3 regions of the Mesobacillus thioparans genome follow, and region 2 is predicted to be linked to each of the others. Evidence: riboswitches for the same ligand, from Rfam matches in the RefSeq annotation. Region 2 holds a riboswitch; each other region holds the start of a gene.
The links. A riboswitch is a leader RNA that binds a small molecule or an ion and turns the genes downstream of it on or off. The one in region 2 is predicted to bind preQ1.
Positions count from the first base shown of each region.

Region 1: linked by a shared signal. The riboswitch ahead of queF (preQ(1) synthase) and the one ahead of ACNAZ4_RS10060 (QueT transporter family protein) in region 2 are both predicted to bind preQ1.
Region 3: linked by a shared signal. The riboswitch ahead of queC (7-cyano-7-deazaguanine synthase QueC) and the one ahead of ACNAZ4_RS10060 (QueT transporter family protein) in region 2 are both predicted to bind preQ1.

Region 1 covers NZ_CBCSFH010000009.1:44,982-51,953, forward strand. Annotated here, with positions in the region: gene ACNAZ4_RS15015 (DRTGG domain-containing protein) at 1-904, opposite strand, end outside; gene ACNAZ4_RS15020 (hypothetical protein) at 1,054-1,302, opposite strand; gene ACNAZ4_RS15025 (metal-dependent hydrolase) at 1,405-2,085, opposite strand; gene ACNAZ4_RS15030 (M24 family metallopeptidase) at 2,294-3,391, shown strand; gene queF (preQ(1) synthase) at 3,639-4,136, opposite strand; PreQ1 riboswitch class I at 4,230-4,276, opposite strand; gene deoC (deoxyribose-phosphate aldolase) at 4,734-5,408, shown strand; gene ACNAZ4_RS15045 (cytidine deaminase) at 5,445-5,867, shown strand; gene ACNAZ4_RS15050 (AmiS/UreI family transporter) at 6,005-6,619, shown strand; gene ACNAZ4_RS15055 (manganese-dependent inorganic pyrophosphatase) at 6,687-6,972, opposite strand, start outside.
Region 2 covers NZ_CBCSFH010000005.1:1,083-8,054, reverse strand. Annotated here, with positions in the region: gene ACNAZ4_RS10075 (efflux RND transporter permease subunit) at 1-1,010, opposite strand, end outside; gene ACNAZ4_RS10070 (hypothetical protein) at 1,408-1,566, shown strand; gene ACNAZ4_RS10065 (PAS domain-containing protein) at 1,541-1,852, shown strand; gene ACNAZ4_RS10060 (QueT transporter family protein) at 2,101-2,586, opposite strand; PreQ1 riboswitch class I at 2,592-2,636, opposite strand; gene ACNAZ4_RS10055 (pirin family protein) at 2,830-3,675, shown strand; gene ACNAZ4_RS10050 (sporulation protein) at 4,450-4,842, shown strand; gene ACNAZ4_RS10045 (serine/threonine-protein kinase) at 4,897-5,511, shown strand; gene ACNAZ4_RS10040 (STAS domain-containing protein) at 5,692-6,540, shown strand; gene ACNAZ4_RS10035 (GNAT family N-acetyltransferase) at 6,656-6,972, shown strand, end outside.
Region 3 covers NZ_CBCSFH010000012.1:37,073-44,044, reverse strand. Annotated here, with positions in the region: gene ACNAZ4_RS17835 (class I SAM-dependent methyltransferase) at 209-808, shown strand; gene ACNAZ4_RS17830 (PaaI family thioesterase) at 935-1,402, shown strand; gene ACNAZ4_RS17825 (hypothetical protein) at 1,448-1,957, opposite strand; gene ACNAZ4_RS17820 (nucleotidyltransferase domain-containing protein) at 2,142-2,813, shown strand; gene ACNAZ4_RS17815 (hypothetical protein) at 2,935-3,234, opposite strand; gene ACNAZ4_RS17810 (hypothetical protein) at 3,493-3,867, shown strand; PreQ1 riboswitch class I at 3,941-3,983, shown strand; gene queC (7-cyano-7-deazaguanine synthase QueC) at 4,037-4,693, shown strand; gene queD (6-carboxytetrahydropterin synthase QueD) at 4,693-5,169, shown strand; gene queE (7-carboxy-7-deazaguanine synthase QueE) at 5,162-5,890, shown strand; gene ACNAZ4_RS17790 (VUT family protein) at 5,911-6,450, shown strand; gene ACNAZ4_RS17785 (SDR family oxidoreductase) at 6,553-6,972, opposite strand, start outside.

The DNA.
Region 1 (6,972 bases), on a different contig from region 2:
CATCCTGTCTGCTGACGATTCCCTGGAGCTTGTTGCCATCATCTACAACAGGCAGTACCTCGATACCCTCCCACACCATCATGTGGGCAGACGAAGCAACACTTGTCGAACCGCTGACGGACATCGGGCTTTTCGTCATGATTTTCTCAATCAGGGTGTCCTGTTCATGGCCCATGACATCCTTTGAAGTGATCATCCCAATCACTTTCATATTGTGGTCGACGACCGGGAAACGGCTATGCAGTGTTTCATCCTTATGGCGGTACCAATCCGACACAGTATCATTCGCCTTAAGGAAGATCGTTTCAGCTACCGGTGTCAGGATATCCTCGACAAGGATGATTTCCTTTTTGATCAGTTGATCATAAATTGCACGGTTGATCATCGTCGCGACTGTGAAAGTATCATAGCTGCTTGAAATGATCGGCAGCTGCAATTCATCGGCCAGCTTTTTGACATGGTCCTCAGCGTCGAAACCGCCAGTCACCAATACGGCTGCTCCTGCTCTCAGCGCATGCTCGTGCGCTTTATCGCGGTTCCCGACGATAAGCAGGTTGCCCGCGCCTGTATAGCGCATCATCGCCTCCAGTTTCATCGCTCCGATGACAAATTTATTCAATGTTTTATGAAGCCCTCCGCGTCCCCCAAGGACCTGTCCATCAACGATGTTGACGACTTCTGCGAACGTAAGCTTCTCGATATTTTCTTTCTTTTTCCGCTCAATCCTGATGGTGCCGACACGTTCAATCGTGCTGACATACCCTTTATTTTCCGCTTCCTTTATGGCTCTGTATGCAGTTCCTTCGCTTACGTTAAGCGCCTTGGCGATTTGGCGTACCGATATTTTTTCACCTATTGGCAATTCATCTATATATTGAAGTATTTGTTCATGCTTAGTTGCCAAGACTTTCACCCTTTATCATAATTTTCCGTTCAATGTAGCTCTATCCATTTACATTATAAGGTTTTAAAGGGTTTGATTCAATTGTATTAAGGCTTGGCCCTCATTTAGAAAGGAGATTTATGGCAAAAAGAAAAACTGGCTGATCAAAATCAGCCAGTGTAAACGCGTGACTTTCTTTTCTGGTTGCTCCCCATTTTTCCGCTTCCTGGCACAGCCCGCTTTTTCGATGTGTACAAAAAAGCCGCCAGATTCCCGGCGAAAACCAGCAGGGCGAGAAACAGCCATGAGCCTGCAAACAGGGCTTCCTTTCCCCCAGCCTGGAGATTGAGCTCCGGCAATGCTATATAAAGCATGACGCCGCATAACAGCAGGTACAATAAATAGCGGTTCTTCTTCATTCTTCCCCTCCTATAGGTTGTCTTAATTCATATCTATGCTTAAGGGTCAGAAAAAAGCATGGTAAATAAAAAAGCTGCACAAATTTTGTGCAGCCGGCGTTTTTACAATTCGATGACTTCTCCCGCTTCAAGGACACGGCCTTGATTGTTCTTCAGCATGTTCACAAATGCATGCGGATCCTGCTTGATAGGCGGGAACGTATTGAAATGGATCGGCACAACTTGCTTTGCACCGAGGAATTCTGCTGCCAGTGCCGCATCTTCCGGTCCCATCGTGAAATTGTCGCCAATCGGCAGGAATGCCAGGTCAATAGGATGCCTCTCTCCAATCAGCTTCATGTCTGAAAACAGACCAGTGTCGCCTGCATGGAACACTGTATTCCCTTCTGCCATGAACAAGATTCCCGCTGGCATGCCTCCGTAGATAATTTCATTGTTTTCGGTGACCATGCCTGTTCCATGGAAGGCCTGTGTCATCTTGACTTTGCCAAAATCAAATTCATAAGCGCCGCCAATTGACATGCCATGTGTGTTCAAGCCCTTCCAGCTCAAATATGTAGCGACTTCGAAATTGGCGATTACCAGGGCATCATGCTTTTTTGCGAGTTCCACTGTATCCCCGAGGTGGTCTCCATGTGCATGGGTCAGGATGATGACATCCGGCTTGACCTCCTCCACCTTCAGATCGGTCAGGTCATTTCCTGTGATGAATGGATCAATCAAGATCGTTTTCCCATTTGTTTCAATCTTAACAACTGAATGGCCGTGATAAGATACTTTCATAATGATCGCTCCTTTCATTCAGGGCTTTTTTTGCAAAAAAATAAGTCAGTGCAAAATTAGCCGTATCATTAAATTATTTCAACACCCTTTGGCGATCTCCTGCTTCCATTTTTCTTTATACCCAACAACATCTGCTGTTAAAAGTTTTACTTTTGACCAGGTAATTGCTACTCTCATAGTGTGATGTACACATAGAGGAGGAATATCTATGACTGAAAGATTGGCTGCGTTATCAGGATGGATGAAGGACAACGGTATCGATGTCACTTTTGTTACATCCCCTGACAATGTATTTTATTTGAGCGGATTTTTAAGCGACCCACACGAAAGATTGCTGGCGGTTGCCGTGTTCCCGGATGCCGAGCCATTCATGATCTGCCCGGCGATGGATAAGGAAAATGCCAAAAATGCCGGATGGGAACTTGAAATCATCGGCTACAGCGACACAGATGATTCAATGGAACTTGCCTATAATGCGATGAAGAAGCGTGTTCCGTCAATTAAGAAGACGGCAATCGAGAAGGAACAACTGAATGTCGAGCGTTATGAAAAACTGACCGGGCTTTTAGGCAATGCTGAATTTGTTTCAGCAGAGGAAAAACTCCGCCTGATGCGGATGGTGAAGACTGAAGAAGAATTGCAAAAGCTCAGAAAAGCTTGTGAACTGGCTGATTTTGCAATCGAGACAGGAGTCAGCGAGATCAAGGAAGGCAAAACCGAGCTGGATGTCCTTGCTGCGATCGAGTATGAATTGAAGAAAAAAGGCGTCACTGAAATGTCGTTTTCAACAATGGTCCTTACTGGTAAAAATGCAGCGGCACCACATGGCACACCAGGACTGACAAAGATCAAGAAAGGCGACCTCGTCTTGTTCGACCTTGGCGTCGTGATGGATGGCTACTGCTCAGACATCACGAGGACTGTTGCTTACGGTGAGATCACTCAGAAGCAGGAAGAAATCTACAACACAGTGTTGAAAGCACAGCTGAAAGCTTTAGATACAGCTCGTGCCGGAGTAGCCTGTTCAGAGGTTGACCTTGCTGCACGCAAAGTGATTGAAGAAGCGGGATACGGCGACAACTTCCCTCACCGCCTCGGGCACGGACTCGGAGTCAGCGTCCACGAATATCCATCATTGACAAGCACGAACCCATTAAAAATGGAAAAAGGAATGGTGTTCACTGCCGAACCCGGTATTTACGTACCAGGCGTCGCGGGTGTAAGAATTGAAGATGATGTGGTCATTACCGAGGATGGAATCGAGATTTTAACGAAATACCCTAAAGAATTAGTATTTGTATCGTAAAAAAGAGCCAAAACCGCCTGCGATCCCGAGTCCAGGCGGTTTGTTTTGGGTAATGATAACGGAATTGTCATTATTATAGCGAGTTTTTACTTTTTATAGCGGAAATCCGATTTTTATAGCGACTTTTTCTTTTTTATAGCGACTTTCTTTTTTATATAGCGACTTTTTACTTTTTATAGCGAATTGGAAAATATCGGTGTTTTTTTTCAATTAAAAAGAGCAGCTGCAGAAGCTGCTCTTTCCTAATTTAACGATTATCGACTTTTTCCGGGTACATATCGTGATTCATCATCCGGTAGTTTGCCATTTCCTCGTATTTTGTTCCTGGCTTACCGTAGTTTGTGTACGGATCGATCGAAATTCCGCCTCTTGGCGTGAACTTGCCCCAGACTTCGATATATCTTGGGTTCATCAGCTTGATCAGATCATTCATGATGATATTCATGCAATCCTCGTGGAAATCACCGTGGTTCCTGAAGCTGAACAGATACAGTTTCAATGATTTGCTTTCGACCATCAGCTCATCCGGAATATAGCTGATATAGATTGATGCAAAGTCCGGCTGACCTGTGATCGGGCACAGGCTCGTAAATTCAGGTGTATTGAATTTCACAAAATAATCCCTGTATGGATGCTTGTTTTCAAAGGTTTCCAATATTTCAGGGCTATATTCGAATAAGTATTTGGTCCCCTGGTTTCCAAGCAACGTCAAATCTTTCATTTCTTCATCTTTTCTTCCCGCCATGATTAAAGCCTCCACTAATGTCCGCAAACGCTAAACGAGGCCGAAAACCCTGCTAAAAAAACCACATCCTCATGGATATGGTTGAAATTATTCAAATCCATAGTTTTTTATAGAGGGTGTCCGCTATGAACCTCTCCCGCGATGCAGGATTTGTATTCAATTTATATTGCCACTATAAAGAAATGTCCTGTTAAAGTCAAAAGAAAATTTTACGAGGCTCTTGTTTCCGTAAAGATTGTTGTTAAAATCCTAAAGCCGATTTTAACGTAATAAGTAGCCATTTTGCAGTTCGGAATTAAGTGTGCAGGCTCTTTTTTATCAATATTTTTAATTTTGTGAAGAAACATAGGTCATTCAATCCAATTTTGCAACCAAATGCAACAAATTGAGAAAAGAGCCTTTTACAAAGACAAAAGGAATTATGACAATTAGGTGTATTCCCAGTTTTTATTTTTACATATGTTCATAAGGTTATTTACATTTGTTCAACCACCTGATATATTATTCATGTAAGTAACATATAATAACTTTGTGCTATATATTTTTTCATTATGAAAGCGTTTCATTATATTTTTTTATAGAAAGGGAATGAATGATATGACTAAAGATCTAGCAGGAATGATTGACCACACATTGCTTAAAGCGAATGCAACCGAGGCGGAGATTGTAAAATTGGCTGAGGAAGCAAAAGAATATAAATTTGCTTCTGTCTGCGTTAACCCTACATGGGTAAAGACGTCTGCTGAAATTTTGAAGGATGCTGAAGGTGTTAAAGTTTGCACAGTCATCGGATTCCCTCTCGGAGCTTCTACTTCTGAAACAAAGGCATTTGAAACGAAAAATGCGATTGAAAATGGTGCGACTGAAGTGGACATGGTCATCAACATCGGCGCTTTGAAGGACAAGCAGTATGACCTTGTTGAAAAAGATATCAAAGCGGTTGTTGACGCTGCAAAAGGCAAAGCATTGACTAAGGTCATCATCGAGACTTGCCTTCTTACTGATGAGGAAAAAGAAATGGCTTGCAAGCTTTCTGTCAGTGCAGGAGCGGATTTCGTCAAGACATCCACTGGATTCTCAACAGGCGGAGCAACAGTCGAAGACATCGCATTGATGAGAAAGACAGTTGGCCCTGAAATCGGCGTGAAGGCATCAGGCGGCGTTAGAAGCCTTGAGGATGCACAAAACATGATCGAAGCCGGCGCAACAAGAATTGGCGCAAGCTCTGGTGTAGCAATTGTCAACGGATTATCTTCTGACTCTTCATACTAAGCAATAAATATATCATTTGGGAATGGGGAATGGACGATGGATAAAAAGACGCTTGTTGAAAAAGCTATAGAAGCAAGAAGCACAGCATACGTTCCATATTCTAAGTTTCAGGTTGGCGCTGCAATCATCACTAGCAATGACAATGTTTATCTTGGCTGCAATATTGAAAATGCCTCTTTCGGCCTGACGAACTGTGCCGAAAGAACCGCCATTTTCAAGGCCGTTTCTGAAGGGGACACTGAAATCAAGGCGATTGCAGTCGTCGCTGATACTGAAGGTCCTGTTTCTCCTTGCGGTGCCTGCCGCCAGGTTATTGCAGAATTTGCGACTGAGGATACTAAAATCTACCTGTCAAACATGAACGGTGATGTGAAGGAAACGACAATTGATGAAATCCTGCCGGGATATTTCACATCCAAGGATATGGATAAGGTCAACCAGTCAAAGAAAATGGTTTAAATAGCGACAAGTTAACAGAAAGGGCAATTCCATTCATCCTGGAAATTGGATATTGGAATTGCTCTTTCTTATTCAATCTAAACGTTGCTTGAAAAAGGAGGAAAGAGCCGTCCATTGCCATCAGGGCGGCATACATCATGGGAGACGCAGGTTTATTATTATCAGGTGCTGCACTTTTCCTGAACAGCCTTATGCTGCTGGGAAAAGCGAATGCCAAAAGTGTAGCAGTATTCAATTTATTCATCGGGGCCATGCAGGTCATCGTCCCATTCTATTTAATCATCGCATCTGACCAAAGCAACTGGACGATTTACAGCCTTGCCAGCATCTTTCTGTTCGGCTTCACTTATTTATATGTAGGCATGACTTTATTGAAGGACCTTGATGGCAGCGGACTTGGGTGGTACTCTCTTTGGGTGGCTGTCATAGCCCTTATTTATGCATTCGTTGCCTACATCCATTTCGAGGACATCGTCAATACCCTTACATGGCTGATGTGGGCCTATCTCTGGTTCCTGTTCTTCCTGTCGATGAGTATGAACAAGAAAATCGATGTTTATATCGGCAAGGTAGCGATGGTCCAATCATGGCTGACACTGACCTTTCCGGCATTGCTGTCGATGACTGGCCTATGGAAGACCGATCAGGTAGCGCAGGCATGGGTGTACTTCTCGATTGCTGCTTTTGTCTATTTTGCCTATATCACCATCAAGCTGAAGAAAGAATCTGCAAGATACGAGAGATTCGCTTAATATTGAACCCAAAAAAAGCAAAAACCGTCCTGCCGAATTGGCAAGGACGGTTTTCTTTTGATGGCAATTATTTAGCCAGTACGTTTGTCAGTACTGGAACGACTTGTTTTTTGCGGGAAACGACGCCTTTGAGTGTCGCTGTGTTGTCAGCAAGTGTAACATTGAAAGCTTCTTCGACTGCTGAAGCTTTTTCACCAATAGCAAGTGCTGCAGAATCATTCGTTAAAATATCCGTGATGACCAGCAAGAATAAACCAAGCTCCTTCTCAGTCACTTTCTTGTTCAATGCATCTTCAAGCTCAACCTTGCGTGCGAGAACATCGTTGACGTCCACTGTGTTCACCTGGGCGATT
Region 2 (6,972 bases):
ATTAATATATTGCCTGTGACCCCATCGATGGAGTCTTTCACATAATCCGCCTGGGCAACCATCTCATTCAGTTCAAGCCCGCCGGTGATCAAGCCTTCTTCGCGGATTTTCTTGATTTCCTTGCGAACAGCATCTGCCATTTCAATCTGTGTCGCATCAGCAACCCGGCCAACCTGGACAAAGATGAAATCTTTCGAACCGTTTTTCCAGACAAGAGAGGCGTTTTCCAGCGGCTGTACCGAAATATCAGCCACCTCGGAAAGCTTGATATTGCCATTAGATGTAGCTAAATGAAGACTCTTGATTTTTTCGACTGATTCAAGCTGGGTGTTCCACCTCAAAGAGGGTGAGTTCGTTTCGTTTTTCAGCTGGCCTAGAGTGGCTTCCGTGTTTGCCTGCTGGATCGCGCCAATTACCTGTGCTGCATCCAGTCCTTTTTTCGTGAGTTCTTCCCTTTTAAGTTTTACAGTCACTTCTTTTTCCAGGCTGCCTGAAAGCGATACATCACGGACTTCCGGAAGAGCTTCTAACCGTGGTTCCAGGATGTTCTTTGCGAAAGCAGTCATTTTCTCCATATCAGGACCGGATACATCCATGAAGAAATCGTATGCCTGGCTTGTGCCGTATTGGGCAGCCGTTACATCTTTGACACCAGTCAGTTCGGAGGTTGCGTTGTTAACGACCGATTCTACTTCCTTGAAAACCTCATCGCCTTTTCCGCGTTCAATCGTCATTTGCATTGAGCTTCTGCCGATATTGCTGGTCGATTCGATTTTCTCGACACCTTCAATACCAAGGATCTTTTTTTCGAGCGGGGTGGTGATGTTTCTTTCTACTTCGATTGCCGGCATCTCACCCGCGTTGATTTCCACATATGCTCCATCCATCTGGATCGATGGCAGCAGCTCTTTATCCAGTTTCAAAACTGAAAAGCTGCCAATCAATAAAACTAACACGACCATCAAACTGACTAGAATCTTTCTTTGGACAATAAACTTCAATAATCCCATAAAATCCTCCCTAATATTATCTTAAAATAAGATTGTAAAAAATTTCTATTTTATACACCCAAAAACAGATTATACACATATTTATAGGAAAAAATAACTATAATTTTGTAAGAATATAAATATTTCTCCTTATAAATACATGCTCTGGTAATCACAGTGCTTTAATAGAAATCTTCTCTGTAATATTTCCATTTTATCCCTTGGATGCAAAAGTCATAATGAGCCAGAGACAGATTTTCATATAGGGCTCAGGGCTGATTCGAAATAGACAGGGAGGTGGATGGTTCATAGGAAAAAAAAAGGATTCAACATTTAAATATATTTCTATACCGTGACTTATGATAAAATCCATAATATGGGAAGTGAGACCAAGTACAAACAACGGATGGATGGATGAATGGAGTTCATTTTAGGAGCAGCTGCTGGCTTGGCTATAGGTTTCCTTCTGCGTTCAAAGGCGGAAATTTCGAAACAAGATGAGGGACTGGACGAGATACAGCGGATTGCCATACTAGTCGAGAATTCAACGGATGTCATTTTGCTATTACCAGGTTGAGCCGGAATTTAAATTCAAGTATATAAGTCCGTCTCTGGACACATATCTGGGATTAGGGGTTGTTGAGGCGGCGATGGATAATCCGTATGACTGCTTCGAACGATCTCATCCGGATGATGTGGAGCAGCTGCATGATAAAGTGACTGGCAAGCTTGATTATTCCCAGCCAATTCTTCAGCACTGGAGCGGCCCAGGAGGAGAATACCTCTGGTTTGAAGAATACGCTAGCCCGGTTTACCACGATGGCCAGCTGATCGCCGTCCAGGGGAATTCGATCCTCGATTGACCTGTATAATAAGCAAAACCGAAATAGCCCAATTGGCTTATCGATTGGTTATGCATGCACTAGTGCATCTGCGGGCAGGATGGAAGAGATGATGGCGATGGCTGATGCGAGAATGTATAAGGAAAAAAGACGAAAAAAAGAGTTTGTACATATATAGACAGCAGGTCAGTGCAAAGGATAACTAAAAGGAAAGAATGGACTGCATCCATATAAAAACCGCATGGATTGAACCCATGCGGTTTGTTCGGTTATACTAATTTTCCCAGGTTGACGCGCTTATGGATGGCAAGCATCACAGGAATGCCGACAGCCATTACGGTGAATTCACCTGCGGCTGTTGTCAGCCATGTGAACCAGAACGGCATCTGGAAAGCGAGATTCAATTCAAGCGCAATCAGGAACATCGTGAAGGTGAACACCAATGTATTCACAATCATCCGGCCGATGATATTTTTGATATATTTAGCAGTGAAAATCGTAATCAATAAAGAAATCACTGACTGGCCAACGCCAAACACAAGGTCATAGGCGATCAACGGGGAAAAAAGCAGGTTAGTTAGAAACACACCTAATACAATTCCGAAGAAATACTTTCTGTTAAAAACAATCAGGTGGTTGAACATTTCCGATACGCGGAATTGTACATTCGTAAAGCCGAATGGCTGGATGACAGCAGAAACGGCGATATACAACGCAGCCAGAATCCCGTTTCGGACAATCGTTCTCGTATTCATTTTCATCTCTCCTAGTTTTTTTACGTGGGATGGTTACGAACCACGATATTTAAAAGCCAATTGTATATTATATAGGATGAAAAACCTTCTCACAATAGAATTTTTCTAGAATACTAGTTTGAGACTTGTGCTAAGGTAAGGATAGAATTATCTCGATTTAAAGTATCTTTGTTTTAAAATATTTCATTGGGTTGGTATAATTTAATGAAACTGGGAAGGTAAACTGCAAAGGGGTTGTTAGTCGTGTTTAAAAGAGATATAAAGAAGCATTGGACCGTTCAATATGAAGAGAGGGGCATGCCGCATGTGCAGGCAGGGCTCGTGCTGAACCCGCAGGACTGGCGGGAATTGGATCCGTTCATTCTAATGGCGGAGGACTGGTTCAAGCGCGGAACCTTTTCTGATCATCCACATCGCGGCTTCCAGACGATTACGTATGTCATCGACGGAAGACTGGAACATATCGACAATCATGGAGGCCACAGCATTCTTGAAGCTGGGGACATCCAGTACATGAACGCCGGCAGCGGAGCAAGACATGCTGAAGAGGCGGTGGATCAAGATATTGCCCATACACTGCAATTATGGCTGAATTTGCCAGGAGAGCTGAAGGGGACCACCACCTCCTATCAGAATGTTTATACCGAAGAGGCGCCTGTTGTTGCATTCGAGGGTGGCACGCTAAAGGTTTACTCAGGAGAAACAGCCGATGTAAAGGGACCGCTGGAACCATTGGTGCCTTTTGCTTTATCTGAAATTCGCCTGACAGAGGGTGCAGAGTTCACCTATGAACTGCCAGAAGGACATAATGCTTTCCTGTATATTCTTTCAGGTGATCTGATAGCTGGTGAAAGCGAGGTCAACCTAAAAAAATCCTCAGCAGCAATCTTGACCTTCAATGATGGCGGGGAGGGCTTAAGCGGGTTGACTTTGAAAGCGAATAAGCGCTCAAGAGTTTTGGTCTACTCCGGCAAGCCAATCAAAGAGGAAGTCGTTGCCTCCGGCCCATTCGTCATGAATTCAATGGAGGAAATCCGCCAGGCATACCGCGATTACCAGGAAGGCAAATTCGGCGTGGAGGCGAAGTGAGTTTGACAGGAGGAAGATCCGTTTTCCGTCTGATATCTTTTGACGGCAGCCCGATTTGTCGTGTATCATGAAGACATACAAATGAATAGTTCTCCTAAAGGGGAGTAGCTTTTACAACAGAGTCGTCATTACGGAGGTCACTCCCGGCTTTGTTGGCAACAATCGTTGTTAGCAAGACCTTTGCCAAACATGGTGAAGGTCTTTTATTGTTTTATTACCTTCACCAAATCAGGTGAAGGTTTTTTTATTGGTTTTTTGGTTGAGCTAAAGCGATTCCGTCTTATATGTGCCCGAAAAGCCGCCGAGTGGAAGAGTTCGGTCACATAAAGAGGGAATATGTGCCCGAAAAAGTGCCGACGGGAAGAGTTCGGTCACATAAAGAAGGAATATGTGCCCGAAAAAGCACCAACGGGAAGAGTTCGGTCACATAAAGAAGGAATATGTGCCCGTAAAAGCACCAACGGGAAGAGTTCGGTCACATAAAGAGGGAATATGTGCCCGAAAAAGTGCCGCGGGAAGAGTTCGGTCACATAAAAAGGGAATATGTGACCGAAAAAGCACCAATGGGAAAAGTTCGGTCACATAAGGTAGTAGAGGCGAAAAATTTTGATGATAGGAACCTTTTTATAAAGCATCTGGACGCAATTGCTGTCTTTTAACATAAAGTGAAATATCGGAGTGTAATTGTATTGGAGTGAATATCCAGGCAGCCAGTTGATCAGAACTGAGTCAACGCACGATGAATCAAAAAAGTTACCAATAGGGAGGAACAGAATGTTATTAAGAAAGTATATGTCACTGTTTGGAGTAGGATCCGCCCAGATTGATCTGGTTTTGAAGAAGGATGTCCTAACCCCGGGCGATCCTGTGCATGGGAAGTTTTTGATCAAGGGCGGGACGGTTGCCCAGGAACTGCAGCAAATTGAATGCGGTCTTGTCATGGTGGATTTGAAGACAGAACAAGAAGCTGTATTGGATAAAATATTTATCGATGTAAAGACGAGAATCCAACCTGACGGGGATGATGAGGTTCCATTCACATTCCAGCTCCCAACAGATGTTCCCCTCTCGAATAAGCATATTTCTTATCACTTCAAGACAAAGCTCGTTTTCAAGCAGGGAATAGAAAGCTGGGATGAAGATATGATTAAGGTTGTGAAAAAATGAACGGAAACACGGGAATTCAGGACAACACAGGATTTTAAGGAAGGAGCAGAAAGAATGAACCAATACGAATATCTTGCAAATAGTGTTGTTTATTTAGTGCGGGGATCAAAAACAGTTTTGGTTCATAAGGACCCAAGACTTAAGCTGATCGGGGAGGGTCGAAGTGCTTTCGCATTCTTGATCAGCGGAACGGACTTGGTCTTGAAGGTTTTCTTTCCGGAGTTCCACAGAGTTGCGGCAGAAGAGGCAGCAGTGTATGAGCAGCTTGCTGGAAGCAGGTTTTTCCCTAATCTTCATGGTTCAGGGAGTAATTATCTGGTCATCGATTATGTTCGTGGCTTGACGCTCTATCAATGTCTGGTAAATGGAAGGACCATCTCTCCAGATCATATTGAGGAAGTTGACCACGCCCTGAAAGTTGCACGGGAAAATGGCCTCAACCCGTCCGATATCCATCTGAGGAACATCATCATCACGCCAGATAATAATATCAAGCTCATTGATGTGGCGCGATTTCGGCAATCGAAGGACTGTTCACAGTGGAAGGACTTGAAGACGGCATTTTATAAATTTTACATGCATGAACGCTTTCCTCGGAAATTGCCGCAACGAGCCATGGATTTGATTGCTTTCTTCTACAAAAAAGGATTGCTTCCATCTATTAACTAATCGTGGCTGTAATCCTTTTTTAAAAATTACATAAAGGAAATATACCGGCATCAGCTGCAGGCTCAAAAACTTGTCCTGTTTTCCTATCCTGCGTTATGATGGTTTATAACAGTGTAATTTAAATTATATGAGTTTGGATATATAGACGATCATCGTCATAGAACATATGGAGGAATCGTAATGACTAAAGAACTGCAAGCATTAGGGGAAGCCATTATCAGCAGGAAGCATCAAATCGCAAAGTCTGTTCACGAAGACAGGTATTCTGATGCCGTTTTGACGGAAGCGCAGAAATATGATCTTGGTAGAATTGAACAGCAAATCCTTGAAGTCAGGGCAAATTTCGTTGAACTGTTCGGCGAAGCTTTGATCGAGCATGAAGAGCCTAAGAGAGTATTCGATAAACTGACAAACTGGGGACAAGAAACCGGTGAATATATTTACAAGCTGGGTGCCTCTCTTGATGAAGCGTTAAAAGATACAACCTATTATCGGGAACATATCTGGAAAGCGATTAGAGAAGAAGCCAAGGATATGCCTGCTGCTGTCTTCTTTGAGGTATTGGATGTTATTGACCCATTGATGGATCATGCGATCTACAGCTTCAGCCTCACATTTGTTGAAGCACATCAACAGAGCCTTGAGAATGCAAAAACGGCTTTGCTTGAGCTTTCAGTGCCAGTTGTCCCATTAATGCCTGGCGTAGGGGTACTGCCTCTTGTCGGGAATGTTGACACAGAAAGAGCTCAGCTATTGATGGAAGAGACACTGGAGCAGGCTGTAAAGTTAAAGCTGACCCACCTGATTTTTGATGTCTCCGGTGTCATGATCGTCGATACAATGGTTGCTGATCAGCTGTTTAAAGTCATCAGCGCCCTTGCCCTTGTTGGCGTAAAAACGATTATGACCGGCATTCGCCCTGAAGTCGCCCATACGATGGTGACACTAGGATTGAATTTAGAAGGAATCATGGTGAAATCAAATCTTCATCAGGCCTTCAAGGAAATCCAGCACTTACAGAATGTATAATGATTGAAAAGCTGCCTCGGCAGCTTTTTTTGTTGAATCAGATAGAAGGATTTTCCTCTTCAAAAAGAGAAATGGAAAGTAGCCTTGAGAAAAAGTGTGACTGGGGGAATAGAATATGGCTGAGCTGATTTTACGTAATGCGGAAGAAAAAGATACACCAGAGTTATTCGATCTGATGGTTCAATACATTGTCGATTTTTACAAAAAACCAATGCCTGATGAAACTGAACTGAAAAACCTGATTCGTCACCTGTTAGAGCATCCTGAAACGGGATTGCAGTTTGTTGCGGAGAAAGAAGGACAACTGCTGGGGTTTGCCACCTTGTATTTTACTTTCAGCACGTTGCAGGTTAAACGCGCAGCGATCCTGAATGATTTGTTCATCAAAGAAACTGCCAGAGGAGAGAAAGCGGGTGAGCAGCTTTTTAAAAA
Region 3 (6,972 bases), on a different contig from region 2:
TGAAGAAAAATAATGTTGATTCATGTTCTTTAAGTTAAACTGTATGTATCTGAATATGATTGCACAATATGGTAATTTTACCTAAAGAGTCAGGGAAATGAAAGAGTTGTAATATGATTGCTGAAAAATGTGGTGTTCGAAAAACAACAATCAAAGTGAAAACATCCTTAATGAATGTGCATTGCCAAGTAGATAGGAGAACAAGCATATGAATGAGCAGCAGTTTGATAGAATGCTGAATGTTAAAACAGCCGGTCAGCAGAAAGGGTTCATGCCATCCTTGCATTACCACAGGTATGAGCCAACACCATACAGGGCGCTTGAATTATTTTTTCAGGAGTATGTTTTGAGCCGTAATGATAGGTTAGTCGACTTTGGCTGTGGAAAGGGACGTTTGAATTTTTATCTAAATCATCATTTCAATACAAATGTCACTGGAATCGAAATGAATGAAATCTTCTATTTCGAAGCGCTTGAAAATAAACAAGACTATCTGAAGAAACATCGGAACAGAGCGGACTCCATCCATTTTCACTGCATTCTGGCAGAGGAGTATGAAATACGACCGGATGAAAATAAATTTTATTTCTTTAATCCCTTTACCGTGCAGATCATGATGAAGGTGGTCAATAATATCTTGTTTTCATTTGAAAGTAAACCAAGGGAAATGGATTTGATTCTATATTTTCCATCAGAAGATTATATTTTTTATTTGGAATCGCAAACACCATTTGAACTTGTAGAGGAATATAAATTGCCTGATCCGAACCCAAACGAGAGAATTTTAGTGTACAGGTTGAACCCTTAAACCAAGTGTTTGGCAAAATGATTGCTTTTGGCTGAATCCTTAATTTTTAAAGGGATTTTACATTAAATAGAGAAAGTATAACTGACTAGGGATTGAGAAGGAGGAAGCAAATTGGAAGACAAACTGATGAACGCGATTCAGGATGAATACCCAGAGGATTTCGCATGGTGTTATGGCTGCGGAAGGATGAACGAACATGGCCATCACTTCAGGACAGGTTGGAGTGATGAACAAACAATCACATTGTACAAACCTAAAAAAGAACATACGGCATTGCCAGGTTTCGTATATGGCGGGTTAGTAGGTTCACTAGTGGATTGCCATGGAACAGGTTCAGCCGCGCTTTATTTACATCGGAAAAACGGACACGAACCAGGAGATGGGGCAGAACCTCCAAGGTTTGTAACGGCTTCACTGCATGTGGATTTCCTTAAGCCGACTCCCCATGGGATTGAACTGAAAGCAATTGGAACTGTTCATGAGATCCACCCTAAGAAATATCGTGTTGAAACCGAAGTATATGCTGGGGAAACACTTTGCGCAAGAGGAGAAGTAGTGGCTGTTGTCATGCCTGATACATTTTTAGGAAAATAACAATGAAAAAATTAAGACCCTGAAATATCCAGGGTCTTAAATTTATTATTTTACTGGTTCAAGCAAATTTGTCGGCAGATAACCCTCTTCACCTGAATCCTTCATTTTTACCTTGATTCTCCTGATTTCTCTCTCCATGATTTCTGCTTCACTGCCTTGCTGGATTTCCTTGACATCTTCTTCTTTTACGATCTTGTCCACTCCTTCTGCATCATTCATTTCAATCAAATTATAAAGTTCATCATAAGCTTCTTCAGAAAGGGCTAAATAGGCATCTTTTTGGACAGTGGCCGTATCACCGGGTTGCAGGGTGTTATCCTTCACTTCCTGTTCACTTTCCTTGTAGGTATCCTTCATGTTCTGGATGATGCCAGGTGTTGCTTCTTTTACTTTTTCTACGACTTCTTTTGACTTTTCCTCGGTTGCTTCCGTGGCATTTTTTGTTTCTTCTTCTAATTGTTTCGCTCCCTGTTTTGCATCATCATTGCTGCATCCTGAAATCAGGATAACTGCTAATCCAGCAGGCAGCATCCATTTTGTTAATGAAATAGCCATAATTAAAATCCTCCTGATCCCACTATTAATATATTGTAGGATACCACTGGGTTAACTAGTTAAAACATTCATAAAAGTGTCGACGAATTCCGAATTTTAGATATAATACCGTTATACTTTATTTTACGAGGGGGGGATTGTTATCAAAGGGAAAAAGGAACCTTCTCCGGTTGCTGCAGCGAAGATGTTTGTTGAGGAACGTTTTCCTGATTGTGACGCAGCGCTTCTGGCAGGGAGTGTAATCAGGGGGGAAGCAACTGAAACCTCCGATTTGGATATAGTGGTCTTTAAGAAAGACATTCCCTCTGCTTATAGAGAGTCACTGATATTTTGTGGATGGCCGGTTGAAGTATTTGTCCACAATCTACATACTTGCAGACAGTTTTTCAAAAGCGATGTTGGCAGAGCGAGACCCAGTTTGCCAAGAATGGTTGCTGAGGGGGTGGTCATCAGGAATAGTGATTTCCTGGCAGATATAATGGATGAAGCGAAAAGTATCATTGAAGAAGGTCCTGCTGAATGGACGCAAAAAGAGATCGAGTTCAAAAGATATTTCATCACTGATACTCTGGATGATTTCATCGGATCAAATAATAAGGCGGAGGAAATCTTCATTGCCAATGAATTGGCTGACCAGCTTCATGAATTTGTTTTAAGGACCAACAAACGATGGATTGGCAAATCAAAATGGGTCGTGAGGGAATTAACGAGATTTGATCCTGAATTTGCTGGTAGATTTATTGGAGCGTTCGAAGCCTATTACAAAACGGGAACCAAGCAAACGGTCATAAAATTGGCGGAGGAAGTTTTAGAGGAATATGGTGGCAGATTGTTTGACGGTTTTTCTATTAAATGAAACAGCAGCCAAGAAATTGGCTGCTGTTGATTGCTAATTCTCAGCCTTATTAAAGGAGTAAATAGAAAAGCTGTTCAGAATCCATCGTTATTAAAGAACAAGCTTTTCGAAAACCTGGAATTTAAGCTTTGTAAATCCTGAAGGCTGCCAGGCAAAAACAGCTGATGATGACGATCTCAATCATGAGAAGGAACAAAATCTCTTCAGAAGCGGCAATACCTGCCATTGGCGCCATGATTCCCATGATCACACCGATTAGATATCCGGTCAATATTGTTTTGTAGTTAAATAGATTGCCAAACAGAATCCCTGATAAACCTCCAATAATCACCGAAAGCAAAGCGGCCTCAAGGAAGAGTGACGGATATAAATTGATAAAAATCAGCCCTGTTCCCAGCGCTAATCCGGCGGGTGCCCCCATTGTAATATTCCTGGCCAGGTGAAAATCAATACGCGTTCTTCGATTGTACAAATAAATATATAGAACATATGCAGATAAAAAATTTAATGGGTAAAAAATCACAATCCACTCCGGCAAGATTCATCACCTCTACATTCACTGTATTCATGTACGGAGAGGAGGTGCTAACAATTAGAATGATGCCAAGTCGATTGTTCTTAACACTATAAAAAATTATCATTAAGGCAATGATCAGTTGAAACTGAAAGGATGTTCTTTATGGATGAAATAGTTAAAAAACTGCGATTTAAAGAAGGCAATGCATTAGTATTGAATGCACCTGATGGATTCCGCTTAGGGGTGGAAGGGGAACAGCAGAATGATAAAAATGAGTTCTTACTATTATTTGTGAACAATAGTGATGAAATAAGAAGCTGGTTGCCAAAAGCATTGGAAGCTTTGAAGGAAGATGCAGTTTTCTGGATTGCCTTCCCGAAGAAGAGTTCGAAAGTTCAAACTGATATCAACCGTGACTCACTTTTTGCGCTCGTAAGTGAACGATCTAACTATAGAGCAGTCAGCAATGTTTCCATCGATCAAAAGTGGTCAGCTCTCCGATTCCGGCAAGAGCACCTGGTAAAAACGAAAAAATGATGGAATAAATTAAGCTTTCCTTTTATAAAATGTGTGATAAAATGAATAAGTCAAAATTACATATTCCGTCTTTACGGAAGAGGTTCTAGCTACCCTCTCAAAAAAACTAAGGGAAAACAGTACTGCTGTCTTAGTGGTACTGTTTTTTCGTTGTAAAGGAGAATTTTTCATGAAAAACGAGAAAGCTGTTGTCGTTTTCAGTGGCGGGCAGGATAGTACAACATGCCTGTTTTGGGCTCTAAAGGAATTTAAAGAAGTTGAAGCAGTAACATTTGATTACAACCAGCGTCACAGGACAGAAATCGACTGTGCAAAGGACATTGCAGCTGAGCTTGGAATCAAGCATCATATCCTCGATATGGGCCTGCTGAACCAATTAGCACCAAACGCATTGACCCGGAACGAAATTGAAGTGAAAGATGGAGAGGACGGGGAGTTGCCATCCACGTTTGTTCCAGGAAGGAACTTATTGTTTTTATCATTTGCTGGAGTTCTGGCGAGACAAGTCAACGCAAAACACATCGTAACCGGTGTTTGTGAAACGGACTTCAGCGGCTACCCTGATTGCCGGGATGTTTTCATAAAATCCTTGAACGTTACTCTTAATCTTTCAATGGACGAAAACTTTGTCATCCATACCCCTCTTATGTGGCTGAATAAAGCAGAAACCTGGAAGCTGGCCGATGAGCTAGATGCCTTAGAATTTGTGAGGACGAAGACATTGACATGCTATAACGGCATCATAGCGGACGGTTGTGGCATTTGCCCAGCCTGCAAGTTACGCAAAAAAGGTCTTGACGAGTTCCTGGAAGGAGCTGAGTCATGATGTACGATTTCCGTATTGTCGACCAGCTTCAAAAAATAGATGAAGATATTAAGAGAGAGCAGTTAAAATATCACTCAAAACGTGTCCTTGTCAGCAAGGAATTCACCTTTGATGCCGCCCATCATCTTCATGAATATGAAGGGAAATGCAAAAATCTGCACGGACATACGTATAGAGTCATTTTCGGTCTGAGTGGTTTTGTTGATGCCCGTGGCCTTATGATTGATTTCGGAGATATAAAGGATATTTGGAAGTCAGAAATAGAGATATACCTTGACCACAGATATTTGAATGAAACGTTGCCACCGATGAATACGACGGCTGAAAATATGGTTGTCTGGATTTATGAACATATGGCTGAAGCCGTTGCAAACAGAAAACACTTATATGACGGAGTAAGAGTTGAATTCGTCAGACTCTATGAAACTTCTACAAGCTATGCAGAAGCAAGACGGGAGTGGATGGAGATTGAGTAAGATTCCCGTAATGGAAATTTTCGGGCCGACCATCCAGGGTGAGGGAATGGTTGTTGGCCAAAAGACAATGTTTGTTCGTACCGCAGGGTGTGACTATTCATGTGCCTGGTGTGATTCAGCATTTACATGGGATGGGTCCGGAAAAGATTTAATCAGGCAAATGGATGCAACGGAAATTTGGAATGAGCTGACATCATTAGGAGGAGTGGGGTTTTCATATATTACGATTTCAGGAGGTAATCCAGCATTACTGAAAAACATGTCGAGTCTTGTTCATTTGCTTAAGGAAAAAAATATCAAGATATGCCTGGAAACCCAGGGTAGCAAGTGGCAGGATTGGTTCCTGGATATTCATGCGCTGACCCTGTCGCCAAAACCGCCTAGTTCAGGGATGGAAACTGATTTTCAAGTCCTGGATAAAATTGTCGATCGATTGGCTGAAGCAGGCGCAATACAGAATGGAAGCCTGAAGATTGTTATTTTTGATGATAGTGATTATGAATACGCCAAAATGGTCCATAAACGATATCCTGCACTGACTTTTTTTCTACAGGTTGGGAATGACGATATTGTTACCGAAAACCGTCAGAAGCTCATGGTTTCCTTGGTTGATAAGTATGAATCGCTGGTTGAAAAAGTGATGATTGATAACGAAATGAAGAATGTAAGAGTTCTTCCGCAGCTTCATGTGTATATTTGGGGAAATAAAAGAGGGGTTTAAAAAAACAGGGGGGTATCACTATGAGAATCTTTCTATATTTGATTTCAATTGTAACGGCCAACGTGATAACAGCTGCACTTGCACCACTTCAGTTTGGTATGTTCATTGTGCCGATGGGGACTTTATTGATAGGAGCCACATTCATTTTTCGTGACCTTGTCCAAAATAAGCATGGCCGGACGAAAACATACATGTTCATTGCTCTGGCTCTTGTATTATCCGCAATTGTTTCTTCTATTCTTGGTGACACGCTATGGATTGTATTCGCATCGGCTTTGAGTTTTGCTGTTGCTGAAACGACCGACACTGAAATTTATACAAGACTGAAACTGCCAATGAGCTGGAGAATCTTCTACAGCGGATTGGTCGGCGGACTTCTGGATTCGATCATATTCGTCGTGCTGGGGTTGAGTCCGTTGGGAGCAAACTTCCTTCCATGGGAAGCCGTCCCTGCTGCGATTTTAGGCCAAGTCATCGTAAAAACCATCATTCAGGGAATAGGTGCCATGCTGCTTAACCCGATAAATCATTTTTTCAACAAAAAAGCAATGTCTAACTAGACAAAAAAGGTGCCCGATCTTGATCGAGCACCTTTTTTGTACTGGTCTAAAGCAATAGAGGTTTTGTTTGCTCCAGTGAGAAGACTCTGTCACGCGTTTGTTTTATAGTTTCAATTTTTTCATTACGATTTTTTCAATTGTTTTCCACGGAAGAAGATTTTTTAATAGTAAGGTATTCTTGATGCCTTTACCAATGGGATATCTCAATTTCGGGGAGTTTGCGGATGCAATCCCTGCAACAAGCCTGGCAACATCCTGAGGATTCCCATAACCGGACTCAGCATTTTTCAATTCATTCATAATCGCTTCCATAGACGATTCATATGGTGATTGGTCGCTTATAGATACTTTTTCAATGCTTTTCCATATATCTGTTTTGTAGGAACCTGGTTCAATCAGGGCCACATCAATTCCGAAAGGCTTTACCTCCAGCCTTAAGCTTTCACTGTACCCTTCCAGAGCGTGTTTCGATGCTGAATAGGCAGACAGGCCCGGGAATCCAAACCTTCCGCTGATGCTGCT